One region of the Mesorhizobium sp. f-mel genome, then DNA from elsewhere that is predicted to be linked to it. Evidence: predicted binding sites of a transcription regulator. Region 1 holds the regulator's gene; each other region holds the start of a gene.
The links. Region 1 encodes PhoB, which activates phosphate uptake and scavenging genes when phosphate is short. Its sites were predicted from a motif close to TGTCATNNANCTGTCAT; they were not measured.
Positions count from the first base shown of each region.

Region 2: a site for PhoB is predicted at 1,817-1,833, ahead of ACWUKX_RS00745 (ceramide glucosyltransferase). Genes of this name have one in related genera too.
Region 3: a site for PhoB is predicted at 2,620-2,636, ahead of ACWUKX_RS28450 (alkaline phosphatase D family protein). Genes of this name have one in related genera too.
Region 4: a site for PhoB is predicted at 2,013-2,029, ahead of phnF (phosphonate metabolism transcriptional regulator PhnF). Genes of this name have one in related genera too.

Region 1 covers NZ_JBSPTO010000005.1:205,492-209,034, forward strand. The annotation lists gene ACWUKX_RS10225 (ROK family protein) at 1-564, shown strand, start outside; gene phoB (phosphate regulon transcriptional regulator PhoB) at 740-1,429, opposite strand; gene phoU (phosphate signaling complex protein PhoU) at 1,446-2,153, opposite strand; gene pstB (phosphate ABC transporter ATP-binding protein PstB) at 2,192-3,007, opposite strand; gene pstA (phosphate ABC transporter permease PstA) at 3,020-3,543, opposite strand, start outside.
Region 2 covers NZ_JBSPTO010000001.1:154,886-158,428, reverse strand. The annotation lists gene ACWUKX_RS00750 (O-succinylhomoserine sulfhydrylase) at 1-520, shown strand, start outside; gene ACWUKX_RS00745 (ceramide glucosyltransferase) at 563-1,717, opposite strand; gene apaG (Co2+/Mg2+ efflux protein ApaG) at 1,943-2,335, shown strand; gene ACWUKX_RS00735 (Hsp33 family molecular chaperone) at 2,474-3,508, opposite strand.
Region 3 covers NZ_JBSPTO010000039.1:11,119-14,661, forward strand. The annotation lists gene typA (translational GTPase TypA) at 1-357, opposite strand, end outside; gene ACWUKX_RS28445 (hypothetical protein) at 558-839, shown strand; gene ACWUKX_RS28450 (alkaline phosphatase D family protein) at 973-2,547, opposite strand; gene ACWUKX_RS28455 (MFS transporter) at 2,847-3,543, opposite strand, start outside.
Region 4 covers NZ_JBSPTO010000007.1:69,894-73,436, reverse strand. The annotation lists gene ACWUKX_RS11890 (ABC transporter permease) at 1-130, shown strand, start outside; gene ACWUKX_RS11885 (zinc-binding alcohol dehydrogenase family protein) at 199-1,215, shown strand; gene phnF (phosphonate metabolism transcriptional regulator PhnF) at 1,239-1,988, opposite strand; gene phnG (phosphonate C-P lyase system protein PhnG) at 2,110-2,571, shown strand; gene phnH (phosphonate C-P lyase system protein PhnH) at 2,571-3,182, shown strand; gene ACWUKX_RS11865 (carbon-phosphorus lyase complex subunit PhnI) at 3,184-3,543, shown strand, end outside.

The DNA.
Region 1 (3,543 bases):
GTGCTGAAGGGCGAGCTGTTCACCGGCACCCATTCCTCAGGCGGCGAATTCGGCCACATGATTCATCGGCCGGGCGGTGCGCTTTGCCGCTGCGGGCGGCGCGGTTGCGTCGAGGCTTATGCCGGCAACTACGCTATCTGGCGCAACGCAAGGCAATTGAGCGAGAACGCCGAGCCGGTCGCCGATGTCAGCGACGCCGAGATGCGGGCACTGGCGGCCCGGGCGCGCGAGACGGACGGACCGGAGCGCGAAGCCTACCGCAAGGCCGGCGAGGCGCTCGGCTTCGGGCTCGGCAGCCTGTTCGCGCTGATCGATCCGGCGCCGGTCGCCATGGTCGGTGCCAGCGCTGCCGCCTTCGACCTGATCGAGCCGGCCCTGCGCGAGGCGATCGCCCAGACCGCCGGCGGCCAGCATTCGGGTTCGATTTCCTTCGACACCGAGCCGAACGAACTGCCGCTGATCCGAGAAGGCTGCGCCATGCGGGCGCTGAGCTTCGTCGACCAGGAGATCTTCGCGCCGAGCATCCAGGCACGAGCCGGCCCGGTCGGAAAGAACGTGGCTTGAACTCGAAGGCAGGGATCCCCGGATCGCGACTTGGGGTGTGTTGAGATTCAGGTCAGGCCGAGTCGAGAATGGTGGGTTCCGAGAACCGGAGCGGAGCGTACTTTGGGTACGTGAGCACCGGAAGCCCAGGAAGCCGGCGTTCGCAGGCCGGCACCACCTGAATATCAGCACATCCCTAGTCTTCCCTGATCGCATAGCCCGCGCCGCGGATGGTGCGGATGACATCGGGCATGCGGCCGTTGTTGACCGCCTTGCGCAACCGGCCGACATGGACGTCCACCGTGCGCTCGTCGATGTAGATCGTCTCGCCCCAGACATTGTCGAGCAATTGGCTGCGCGAGAAGACCCGACCCGGGTGCCGCATCATGAATTCGAGCAGCCGGAATTCGGTCGGCCCGAGCCGGATCTCGCTCTTCTTGCGATAGACCCTGTGCGATTCGCGATCGAGCATGATGTCGCCGACCTTCAGCACGCTGGACAGTACTTCCGGCTTGGCGCGGCGCAGCAGCGCCTTGACCCTGGCCATGAATTCCGGTGTCGAGAACGGCTTGACCAGATAGTCGTCGGCCCCGGTGGAAAGGCCGCGCACCCGGTCGCTCTCCTCGCCGCGCGCGGTCAGCATGATGATCGGCAGCCGCTCGGTTTCGGGACGCACCCGAAGGCGCCGGCAAAGCTCGATGCCCGAAACCGCCGGCACCATCCAGTCGAGCACCAGAAGATCGGGCACGTTTTCCTGCAGCCGGATTTCGGCCTCATCGCCGCGCGTCACCACCTCGACCTGATAGCCTTCGGATTCCAGATTGTAGCGGAGGAGGACGCCCAGCGGCTCTTCATCCTCCACCACCATGATGCGCGGCGCGATCATCGGCCGGTCACTCCTGTCATGTCGCCGGCGCCGACATCGTCGTTTCGTCGAGCTTCGGGCGATCCGCCGGCAATTGCTGCCCGGTCACGACAAAGTAGGCGTTTTCGGCGATGTTGGTGACATGATCGCCGATACGCTCGAGATTCTTGGCGCAGAACAGCAGATGCGTGCAGGCGGTGATGTTGCGCGGATCCTCCATCATGTAGGTCAGGAGTTCGCGAAAAACCGCCGTATATTTCACGTCGATCTTCTGGTCGTCGGCGCGCAGTTCTTTCAACGCGCCGGCATTGCGCGACACATAGTGCTCGACCACCCCGCGGAGCTGCACAAGAACGAGATCCGCCATCGCGTCGATACCGTGCGACAGATTACGCGGCGTGGCGCTCTGCCCGACGGCGCTGACCCGTTTGGCTATGTTTTTGGCCAGGTCGCCGATGCGCTCGAGATCACCGGCCATGCGGATTGCGCCAACCACGGCGCGCAGATCTTGCGCCATCGGCTGCCGCTTGGCGATCAGCGTGATCGCGCTGTCGTCGAGTTCGCGCTGCCGCGCATCCATGATCGCGTCGTCCGAGACGACACGCTGCGCCATCGCATTGTCTGACGCAAGCAACGCGCGGATCGAGGCTGCGACCATCGCGGCGGCGAGCTCGTCCATGTCGCGGATCAGCCTGTCGATGCGGTCCAGTTCCTCGTCGAAAGACGCGACGGTGTGTTCACCCATGATACTGTCCTCGTGTTCGAAATTCGCCGCCGGACCGCTCAGCCGAACCGGCCGGTGATGTAGTCCTGGGTGCGCTTGTCGTCGGGATTGGTGAACATCTTGTCGGTCGCGCCCTCCTCGACAAGGTAGCCGAGATGGAACATCGCCGTGCGTTGCGACACGCGCGCTGCCTGCTGCATCGAGTGGGTTACGATGACGATCGTGTAGTTCTGGCGCAGTTCGTCGATCAGTTCCTCGACGCGGGCGGTGGCGATCGGATCCAGCGCCGAACAGGGCTCGTCCATCAGGATCACTTCCGGCGACACGGCGATAGCGCGCGCGATGCACAGGCGCTGCTGCTGTCCGCCGGAGAGACCGGTGCCCGACTCAAGCAGGCGATCCTTGACCTCGTTGAACAGACCGGCCTTCTTCAGGCTCGATTCAACGATGCCGTCCAACTCGGACTTGCTCCTGGCCAGGCCGTGAATGCGCGGACCGTAGGCGACGTTTTCATAGATCGACTTCGGAAACGGGTTCGGCTTCTGGAAAACCATGCCGACTCGAGCTCGCAACTCGACGACATCGATTTTCGGGTCGTAAACATCCTCGCCGTCGAGCGTTATCTTGCCGCTCACCCGCGCGATATCGATCGTGTCGTTCATTCGGTTCAGGCAACGCAGGAAGGTCGACTTGCCACAGCCCGATGGGCCGATCAACGCCGTCACCTGGTTTTCGCGGACATCGAGGTCCACGTCGAACAGAGCTCGCTTCTCGCCGTAATGAACAGAGACCTTTTCGCCCTTCATCTTGATCGAAGGGGCATTGGTTCCGCTGCTCAGTTTCTGTTCGACGCCGGCTTCCGTCATGATGTTCATATCCTCTACCCCTTACCAGCGCCGCTCGAAGCGCCTGCGCAGTATCACTGCAATGGCGTTCATGATGACCAAAAACAGCAGCAAAATCAAAATCGCCGCCGAAGTCTTCTGCTGGAATCCAGCTTCCGGGAAATCCGCCCACATGAATATCTGCACCGGCAGGATCGTCGCGGGATCGGTAAAGCCGCCGGGAATGTCGACGATGAAGGCGACCATGCCGATCATCAGCAACGGCGCGGTTTCGCCCAGCGCATGCGCCATTCCGAGAATGGTGCCGGTCATGATGCCCGGCATCGCCAGCGGCAGGACGTGATGGAATACGGTCTGGGCCTTGGACGCTCCGATGCCAAGCGCCGCCTCGCGGATCGACGGCGGCACGGCGCGCAGCGAAGCGCGCGAGGCGATAATGATGATCGGCAGGGTCATCAGCGCCAGCACCATGCCGCCGACCACCGGGGCCGAGCGCGGCATGCCGAAGAAATTCAGGAATACGGCAAGTCCAAGCAGGCCGAAGACGATCGAAGGCACAGCCGCCA
Region 2 (3,543 bases), on a different contig from region 1:
GTCGGACAAGAAGTGGATCGACGAGAACCTGCACGATTATTTCCGCCACACTGGTCCCAGCCTGTCGCCGTTCAACGCCTGGACGCTGCTGAAGGGTCTGGAAACGCTGCCGCTGCGCGTGCGCCAGCAGACGGAAAGTGCCGGCCGGATCGCCGATTTCCTCGCCGAGCGGCCGGAAATCGCCCGCGTCATCTATCCCGGCCGCGCCGATCACCCGCAAGCGGCGGTCGTCAAGAAGCAGATGTCGGGCGGCTCGACGCTGATCTGCCTCGACGTCAAGGGCGGCAAGCAGGCGGCCTTCGCCTTCCAGAACGCGCTCGATATCGTGCTGATCTCTAACAATCTCGGTGACGCCAAGAGCCTGATCACCCATCCGGCGACGACGACACACAAGAATCTGAGCGACGAGGCGCGCGCCGAACTCGGCATCGGGCCAGGCACGCTCAGGCTGTCCGTCGGCCTGGAGGACACCGACGACCTGCTCGAAGACATCGAGCAGGCCCTGAAAGTCGCCAGATAGTGCACTGGGCGGTGTCGCTCGAATCGTCAAAATCAGGCGCGGTCAGGCGCCCGACGGGGTCTCTTCCAATTCCGCAACGGCGCTGGTGTGGATGGTCATCGTGTTGCCACGCCAGTCGACGGCACCGCTGAGCCAGCCACGCGCCCAGACAATCGGCAGGATGCAATCGCGCGCCATCATCGCCGGGATCATGCGCAGCGACAGGTGCCAGCTCTTGGCCGAGGCGAGAGCGCATTCCGGGAGGTAGGCGGCCACAAGCACAGCGATGGCGGTTGCCGACAGGCTGAAGCCGGCGCCTGCTGCCGCAACCAACGCAAGCACCAGCGGCGGCGCCGCTCCGATCAGGATCTCGGGCGCGAAGAACAGTGGGAAGGTGACGCGACGCAGGCGTGCCCAGCGGGCCTGGCGCGAACAGATTTCGCCGAGCGTGCGAAAACCGAGCGGCTGCTCAAAGGGCGAGGCGACGAGATTGACGCGCAGTCCAAGCCCGTTGACCAGCTTGGTCGCGGCCGCATCCTCGGCGATCTCGGCGGCAAGCGCACGGATGCCGCCATTGGGGTCGAGCATGGGCTTGTCCCACAACATGCTCTTGCCTTGGGCAAAGCCAAGGCCTATCGCCTCGCCGGTATATTGCCAGCGCGCCTGCAGCGTGTTGAGGAAGGCGCATTCGACCTCAGCCCAGAACCCGTCCGGCCGCGAGCCGATCGGCGTCGAGCAGACAAGACCGGTGTCCGGCCGCCATGCCGCCATCAGATGCTGGACATAGTCCCTCGGCATCAGGACGTTGGAATCGGCAAGGATGACCCAGCGGTGGCGCGCCGCCTCCCAGCCCTTCACGCAATTGTTGAGTTTCGGATTGCCGCTGATGCGGTCGTCGCCGACGAGCAGCCGGGCCGGCACGGCCGGAAAACGGGCAATCGCATCGGTGACCGGCCTGACCACCGGGTCGTCGGCATGGGCGACGCAGAAGATGAGCTCATAGCGCGGCCAGTCGAGCGAGAAGGCGCGCTCGAGCGTCTCCTCGGCAAACGGCTCGACGCCGCGCGACGGCACGACGATCGACACCGGAGGCGCCTTGCCGGCTGGCGGCGCGATCCTGCCAGGCCGCTTCAGCTTCAACGAAGCGAGCAGGATGCTGCCGAGATTGACGAGAAGCAGAGCTGTGGAAAGCAAGGCGGCTGTGACTGTCAGTTCCATCGATATCTGGTCACTCCAGAAAAACCGGCCGCATGATAGCCGTTTTCAACAGTTCGACAGAATGCTGAGTCGCCCGGCCCTGCACACCATCATTGTCATGTGTCACTTAAATGACATTGTTCTTCGGCAGCTGCGCGCAAACTAGTCGGGCAAGGACGGGAAGCGCCCTGTTGACCAAACTGCGGAGAGCGTCGAAAGTTCCGTCTGCATATTGTGGAGTAGTCTATGTACAGCGCCGTTACGCGCAACATCGAAGTACAGGTCAGGCCGTTCTATCTGGAAGATCGCTCCGACCCGTCGGAGAACCGCTATGTCTGGGGCTACCAGGTGACCATCGACAACCAGTCGGATGAATTCGTACAACTTCTGTCACGCTATTGGCACATCACCGACGGCACCGGCCGGGTCGAGGAAGTGCGCGGCGCCGGCGTTGTCGGCGACCAGCCCGAACTTAACCCCGGCGACAGTTATCAATATACGTCTGGCTGCCCGCTCTCGACGCCGTCCGGCATCATGGTCGGCCACTATACGATGCGCAACAAGCGAGGCGAGACGTTCGACGTCGCCATCCCCCCCTTTTCGCTCGACCTGCCGGGCACGCGGCGCACCGTCAACTGACCAGCTAGACCTGATCCATCCCGATAGAATCGGGATGGGCTCTAACTCTTAGACCAGGACCTTTTCCGAACCGAAGGTCAGCGAAGCAAAAAACGCTTTCCACTTTTCGATGCGCGGACCTTCGGTCGGGATCATGGTCTACTGCGCCGCAGCAAACTCCGCCGGATCGAAGTCATATTGCTTCGAGCAGAATTCGCAGGCGACATGAATGCCGCCATCCTCGGTGCTGTCCCTGATCTCGTCGGCTGAGAAACCTTCGAGTATGCCGCGGATCTTCTCCCTGGAGCATGAGCACTCGTCGGCTACCGGTACGCCGCCGAAGACGCGGACGCCGTGCTCGTGGAACAGCCGGTAAAGCAACCGCTCGGCGCCGATCGTCGGGTCGATCAGTTCCGTCGGCTCGATGGTGCCAAGCAATGCCAGCAGTTCCTGCCAGGAATTGTCGGCCGGATCATGGATCTCATCGCGCGGATCGCCGTCGCCGCCTGGAAGGTCGGGCACGCGCATGCGTTCCGCCGATTGCGGCAGGAATTGCGCAAGGATGCCACCGGCACGCCATTGCTCGCGGGCACCGCCGACACCGGGCGTCAACAGCTTGGCCACCGAGAGTCTGAGGTCGGTCGGGATCTGTTCCGACTGGCGAAAATAGGTGCGCGCGGCCTCCTCCAGTGTCTCGCCGTCGAGCTGGACGATGCCCTGATAGCGCTGCGTGTGGGCACCCTGGTCGATGGTCAGCGCCAGAACACCGCTGCCGAGCAGCGTCTGCTGCGAGGTCTCGCCGGCAGATGTCAGTGCCTCCAGCCGGTCGGCGTCGAAGCGCGCATAGGCGCGCAGCGCCTGCGGCGTGGAAAAATCCGCCACCAGCATATCGACCGGCCCGTCCGTGCGGGTCTGCAGGATGAACTTGCCTTCGAACTTGAGCGAGGTGCCAAGCAGCACTGTCAGCACGCAGGCTTCCGCCAGCAGGCGGGCGACCGGCTCGGGATAGTCATGACGGCTGAGGATCGCGTCGAGCATCGGCCCGAGCTGGACGGTGCGGCCGCGCACGTCGAGCGGGCCGACCTCGAAGGGCACGACATGATCGTCGCCGGCGTAGCCGAATTCGCCGAGTTTGGGTTGATGTTCAGCCAATTGATGAGTTTCCAACATGACAAAGCTCCGGGGCGCGGCCATGCCGCCCTCCGGGGCGCATGCGTCGAAACGCGCTC
Region 3 (3,543 bases), on a different contig from region 1:
CAATCCGACCTTGAGCGCCTTGCCGACGACGAATTTGGTCTGTGGCATCGGCCCTTCGGCGGCGTCGACCAGCACGATGGCCGAATCCACCATCGACAGAATGCGCTCGACTTCGCCGCCGAAATCGGCGTGACCGGGGGTGTCGACGATGTTGATGCGGGTGTCCTTCCAGTCGACCGAGGTCGCCTTGGCCAGGATGGTAATGCCGCGCTCCTTTTCCAAGTCGTTCGAATCCATGGCGCGTTCGGCGACGCGCTGGTTGTCGCGGAACGAGCCGGACTGTTTCAGGAGCTGGTCGACGAGGGTGGTTTTTCCATGGTCGACGTGCGCGATGATCGCGATATTACGAATTTTCATGTTGTGGTCTCGGGAGTGTTGCAGGCAGCAGGCCAAAAGGCGCTGCCTCTTTCGGTTGGGCGGCTCATACAGGGTTTTTCGCAATTGCGAAAGAGGAGGCGTGCCACCAAATACATGGTCACCAAATCTTAAGCGTCTTGGTGTGAAATGGAATTATTAACCAAAGCGGAACCTTTCGCGGTCGGGACAGTTCAAATTTCATGAGCAACACGGGCACCAGATACCGGCCTATCCTCGCATGGGGTGCAGTCGCCGTTCTCCTCGCGGCAGGCGCGGCACAGTCGGCCGCGACGTCGAAGGAAACGCGGCCTGTCCTGCCGTCCGACACACGAACGGCAGACCAGTTATTTGCCGATGCTCCCGATGGCGTCGACCCGGTGGTGACCGGGCCGGTTAGCGCCGCCTTCAAGGAGAGGCAGGCGGCCGCCAACTGCGACAGCGCTGTGTGGCCCCAAATTCCGACCGTTTGCTATCCAGACTGACAACCGCCGACGGCGTCTGTCATCCCAGGGCGCAACTCCGGAAGAATGCAACGGCGCTGAATGAAGCCGTTCTAATCACTCCGTCGTGCCCCTCCGTCCACCGGTTCCCGCCCATTGTGACGCTTCGACGCCTTCACGCCGACTGTATCGGATCGAGCGAGACCTTGTAGAGTTCATTGTCGTCGCGATCCATCAGCCGCACCGTCATCTGTTCAGTGGCGCCATCGATGTCGACAAGGCCGAAGAACTGCAGGCCGGCCGAGGGTGGCAGGTTCTGCCCCTGCTCGGCGGTTGGCGCCTTGATGAATTTCAGCTCCGGGCCGAAGGTCATGTCGAAATCATTGGGTCCATAGGTGCCGGCGTGAAGCGGACCCGAAACGAACTCCCAGAACGGATTGAAGTCCTGAAACTGCGCCTTATCAGGATTGTAGTAGTGCGCCGCCGTGTAGTGCACGTCAGCTGTAAGCCAGACGGTGTTGGTGATGCCAGCATTCTTTATATAGCGAAGGAGGTCGGCAATCTCCAGCTCGCGGCCTTTGGCCGGACCATTGTCGCCATTGCTGATGGCCTCGGCGCCGGCCTTCTTGGTGGCATCGTTCCAGACGATGAGACCGAGCGGCATGTCGGCGGCGATGATTTTCCAGGTCGCGTTGGAGTTTGCCAGTTCGCGCTTCAGCCGTTTCATCTGCTGTTCGCCGAGGATGCGCGATTGCGGCGTCACCGTATCCTGCATGCCAGGACCATTGGAGCCGCGATAGGAACGCATGTCGAGGAAGAACACGTCGAGCAGCGGCCCGTAGGCGATCTTGCGATAGACGCGGCCCGGTTCCGACGGCTCGTAGCGGATCGTCGTCATCTCGTGGAAGGCGCGTGCCGCGCGTGACGCCAGCACATGGATGTTTTTTTCCGAGTAACGCTCGTCGGCGCTCAGGTCCTTCGAATCCGACCAGTTGTTCACAACCTCGTGGTCGTCCCACTGGTAAAAGGTCGGGCAGATGGCATTGAGCCCCAACACGTTCCTGTCCATCATGTTGTATTTCCACTGACCGCGGTACTCGTCCAGCGTCTCGGCGACCTTGCGCTTTTCGTCGATGAGGACGTTGTTCTTCCACTTGCTGCCACCGGGCAGGTCGACCTCGTCCTTCATCGGGCCGTCGGCATAGATGGTGTCGCCGGAATGCAGGAAGAAGTCGGGCGTATGCTTGCCGATCGTGGCATAGGTCTTCATGCCGGTGTCGTCGATGCCCCAGCCCTGGCCGGCGGTATCGCCCGACCAGGCGAAGCGAATGTCGCGCTTCGAGGCCGGCGCCGTGCGGAAGCGGCCGACGATCGGCTCGGAGACGGCGTTGATGTCGGCGAGATCGGCCGCGATCATGCGGTAGAAGATGTCCTGGTCGGAGGCGAGATCGGTGAGCAGCCGCTTTACCGTGTAATCGCTGGCCGGCGACGTATCGAGCGGCGCAAGACGGGCGGCGTTGGCGAAATTTTCCGTCGACGACACTTCGAACATCACGCGCGAAGGGCGGTCGGTGCGAGTCCACACCACGCCGCTGGTTGCGTCGACATCGCCCGACTGGATGCCATGGGTGAAGGCGGGCCGCTGATTGGCGCGCGAATAATAGGGAAGCGCGAGGCCCGATACGCCGACGACGCCGGCGGCGCTCACGGACGTGACGAAGGCGCGCCGGGTCATCGAAATCTTGTTCATGGCTGTCTCCTGGATGGCGTTGAACGTCGCCGCCAAGGTCCAGCCTCAATGTTTCAGGCACATCTCGAAACCATGAAGGTTTCGTTACAACCAACAGACTGGCGAATTTCTTCCTTGAGGGTCTCTTGAGGGGGAGATGTCGCCAAGGGCGACAGAGGGGGTCGTCTCGCGTGGAGCACCGACCACCTGCGTCTGCGATAAGGCGCCGAGCCTGGTCGCACCGACCCCCTCTGGCCGCTTCGCGGCCATCTCCCCCTCAAGGGCCCTCAAGGGGGAGATTAGCGCTCAGCCGTCACAACTCAAGCCGCCTGCGGTTCCGGCTCGAAGGCTGGACGGCTGGTGTTGATCAACAGCGAGATGCAGGCTGCGGCTATCGCCGTCATGCCGGCTATGAGGAAGGCAAGCTCGTAATTGCCCTGCAATTCACGCATAGTGCCGCCGAAGAAGGCGGCAGCCGCAGCGCCCACCTGATGGCCCGCGACGATCCAGCCGAAGACGATCGGCCCGCTGCGGTCGCCGAACGCCTCGTTCGACAGCCTGAGCGTCGGCGGCACGGTGGCGATCCAGTCCAATCCGTAGAGCACGGCGAAGATGATCAGGCTGGTCGACGAGAAGCCGGAATAAGGCAGATAGATCAGTGACAGGCCGCGGATGCCATAATAGACGCCGAGCAGCTTGCGCGGGTCGAAGCGGTCGGTGAGCCAACCCGACAGCGTCGTGCCGATCAGATCGAAGATGCCCATCAGCGACAGCAGGCCGGCGGCTTGCACCTGACCGATACCCATGTCGCCGCAAAACGCGATCAGGTGCGTGCCGACCAGTCCGTTGGTGGTGAAGCCGCAGATGAAGAAGGTGGCGAACAGATACCAGAACACGCGGGTGCCGGCGGCACGGCGCAGCGTGCTGAGTGTGTGCGTGAGAAAATTGCCCTGCGAGGCCGGCGGAACCGGCGGCACGTCGTCGGCCTCAGCGCCGTAGCGCACCATGCCGATCGAG
Region 4 (3,543 bases), on a different contig from region 1:
CTTCATCCTCGCCACCATCAACAACGGCGCCAATCTCTTGAACGTCAATGCCTTCTGGCAGCGCATCATTACCGGCGTGCTAATTATCGTCATCGTCTATTTCGACGGCCTGCGCCGCCGCGGCAAGTAGACCATATTAACAACCGCCGGCCCGGCGCTAGCCGGGCCGGCGGTTTCATGAACAGACTGGATTGAACTATGAAAGCCGTCGTCTGCCGCTCGCCCGGTGAGCTTGTTCTGGAAGACCGCCCGGCGCCAGGCACTCCGCCCTCTGGCTGGGCGCTGGTCGCGGTCAGTCATGTCGGCATCTGCGGCACCGACTATCATATCTTCGATGGCAAGCATCCGTTCCTCGCTTATCCCCGCATCATGGGCCACGAGGTTTCCGGCACTGTGATCGAGGCCGGCGAAGGCGTCGATCTGGCCGTTGGCGAACCGGTGATCATCAATCCCTATCTCGCTTGCGGCAAATGCATCGCCTGCCGGCAAGGCAAGCCTAATTGCTGCGTCCGGATCGAGGTGCTCGGCGTCCACCGCGACGGCGCCATGTGCGAACGGATCCTGGTGCCGGCGCAGAACCTCTACCCGGCCAACGGCCTGTCGCTGGCCGACGCCGCCGCCGTCGAATTCCTGGCGATCGGGGCGCATGCCGTTCGGCGCTCGCTGGCGCAGCCCGGCGCGCGCACGCTGGTCATCGGCGCCGGGCCGATCGGGCTCGGCACGGCACTGTTTGCCCGCATCGCCGGTCTGGACGTGACGCTGCTCGACATGAGTGCCGAGAGGCTGGGTTTCGCCGCAAGCGAACTCGACTTCGCCACCCTCGACGGCTCGAAGGGATCGGCAACCGATCTGGCGCGGGAGGCGACTGACGGCGAAGGCTTTGACGTGGTTTTCGACGCCACTGGCAACACCCAGTCAGTCCAGTCGGCTTTCGCCCATGTCGCGCATGGCGGGGCGCTGGTCCTGGTCAGCGTCGTCAAGGACGACATCGTCTTTTCCGACCCCGAATTCCACAAGCGCGAGATGACGCTGATCGGCAGCCGCAACGCGCTGCGCGCCGACTTCGACCATGTCGCCGCCTCGATCCGCGACGGCGCGGTGCCGCTGGCAAAGCTCGTCACCCATCGCACGACGCTTGGCGACACACCGCGCGACCTCGCCCGCTGGGCGCATGAGAAATCCGGCCTGATCAAGGCGGTCATTCAGGTCAGATGAGACCGGGATAGACGCGCACCTATCTACCGCGCCGATAATTTGAGCTCGACGCGCTCAGCCGGAAAGCGCGTTTCGGCGAACTGGATCGGCTGGCCGTCCGGCGTGACGTTGACCGCGACCGTGACCAGCACGATGGCGCCGGACTGCAGATCGAGATCGGCGAGATCGGCGGCATCTGCGTGGCGCGCCGACAGCACTGTCGATTGCCTGAGATAGTCACTGATGCCGAAACGCTGGAGCGAGGCGGTCACCGATCCAGTTTCCGCGATAGCGGTCTCGATGCCTTCGAAGCGTTTCGCATCGAACCAGCCGGTGGCACGCGAGACCGGCTGTCCGTCGGCTTCGCCGCGCGTCTCAAGGCGTATGACATTCGAACCCTTGGCAAGCCCCAGCCCTTCGGCGACGCGCCGGCTGGCCGGCTCGACCGCCGATTCGAGCAGCACGCTGCGGCGCTCCGTCGCCTGCCCTTGCAAGCCCTCCGAAAAACGGGTGCGGGCGCCGATCGGATAGGACAGCCGCTTGCGCGAAAGCACGAAAGTGCCACGCCCCTGTTCGGCCCTCAGCACGCCATCCTGCACCAGTGCTGCGATGGCGCTGCGCACCGTATGGCGGTTGACGCCATAACGCTCCGCCAGTGCAATCTCCGGTGGCAGCGCGGCATTCTCGGCAAAGTCGCCGATGGCGATCGAATGCAGGATCTGGTCGGCGATCTGCCGCCACAGCGAGACGCCGCTGCGCCGCTCTATGCTGCTGGCAATCTGCTGCCCGATCATCTCTTGCCCCGATCTTTTTCGCCCTGTCATCCATCTGTCATGGACACGCTTTAGAGAATAGGTATAATTTGTATAATTGTCTACATCATTATACAAATTCGGACGAGAAGGAATGGCTGCCATGCGAGGACAGGAAGCGCGCGATCAGGCTGAGCGCAAGGCCGTCATGGCGACGCTGGCGCAATCGACCGGCGACGATATCGTCCGCCTTTGGAACGCAGCCGGCCTGCCTTCGGAAGCAGAACTCCTGCGCGGTCCCGAAACCGGCCTGGTCACCGTGCGTGGCCGCATCGGCGGCGGCGGCGCACCATTCAATGTCGGCGAGGCGACGGTCACCCGCGCTACCGTCCGGCTCGCATCCGGACAGGTCGGCCACTGCTACGCGCTCGGCCGTGACAAGCAGAAAGCAAAACTGGCGGCGATCGCCGACGCGCTCTGGCAGGATCCTGCCCTGCGCCGCGAGGTCGAGACAAAACTCATTGCGCCGCTGCAGGCCGCACTTGCCGGCGCACGTGAACGGCGGCGCGCCGAGACGGCGGCAACGAAGGTCGATTTCTTCACCATGGTACGCGGAGAAGACTGATGGACATCGCAACGCAAGCGATCGAGGGCGGCTTTGCCGATCCGGTGTTCGACGCCCAGACGGTGTTCCGCGCCGTGATGGATGCGATGGCGCGGCCAGGCACCCTGCAGCCCCTGCCGATCTTTGCCCGCCCGCCGGCGCCACTGTCGGCCACCGCCGGCGCCATCGCGCTGGCGCTGTGCGACAACGACACGCCGCTCTGGCTCGACCCCGTTTTGCAGGCCCCAGCAGCGGTGAAATCCTGGCTCGGCTTCCACACCGGCGCGCCGCTGGCCAATACGCCGGCCGACGCGCATTTCGCGCTGATCGCCACGCCGGCCGAGATGATGTCGCTCGATGGCTTTTCGCAGGGCACCCAGGACTATCCCGACCGCTCCACAACGCTGATCCTGCAGGTGAGCGATATCGTTTCAGGCGCCCCTCTGCTGCTCGAAGGTCCCGGCATCGAAATGACTGCAACCATCGCGCCGGCGCAGATGCCGCGCCATTTCGTCGAGCAATGGAAGCAGAACAACCAGCGCTTTCCGCGTGGCGTCGACATCATCCTTGCCACCCCCGACGGCGTTGCCTGCCTGCCGCGCACGACGCGCATCAAGACGATGGAGGCGTGATATGTATGTCGCGGTAAAAGGCGGCGAAGCGGCCATTGCCAACGCCCACTCCCTGCTCGCCGACCGCCGGCGCGGCGATCGTTCCGTGCCGGCGCTGCGCCTCGACCAGATCGTCGAGCAGCTGGCGCTCGGCGTCGACCGGGTGATGAGCGAGGGTTCGCTCTACGACCGCGAGCTGGCGGCCCTCGCCATCGTTCAGGCGCGCGGCGACATGATCGAGGCGATCTTCCTGGTTCGTGCCTATCGGACCACGCTGCCACGCTTCGGCTATACCAAGGCGATCGACACTGGCGCGATGCTGGTCGAGCGGCGCGTTTCGGCGACCTACAAGGATCTTCCTGGCGGCCAGCTGCTCGGCCCG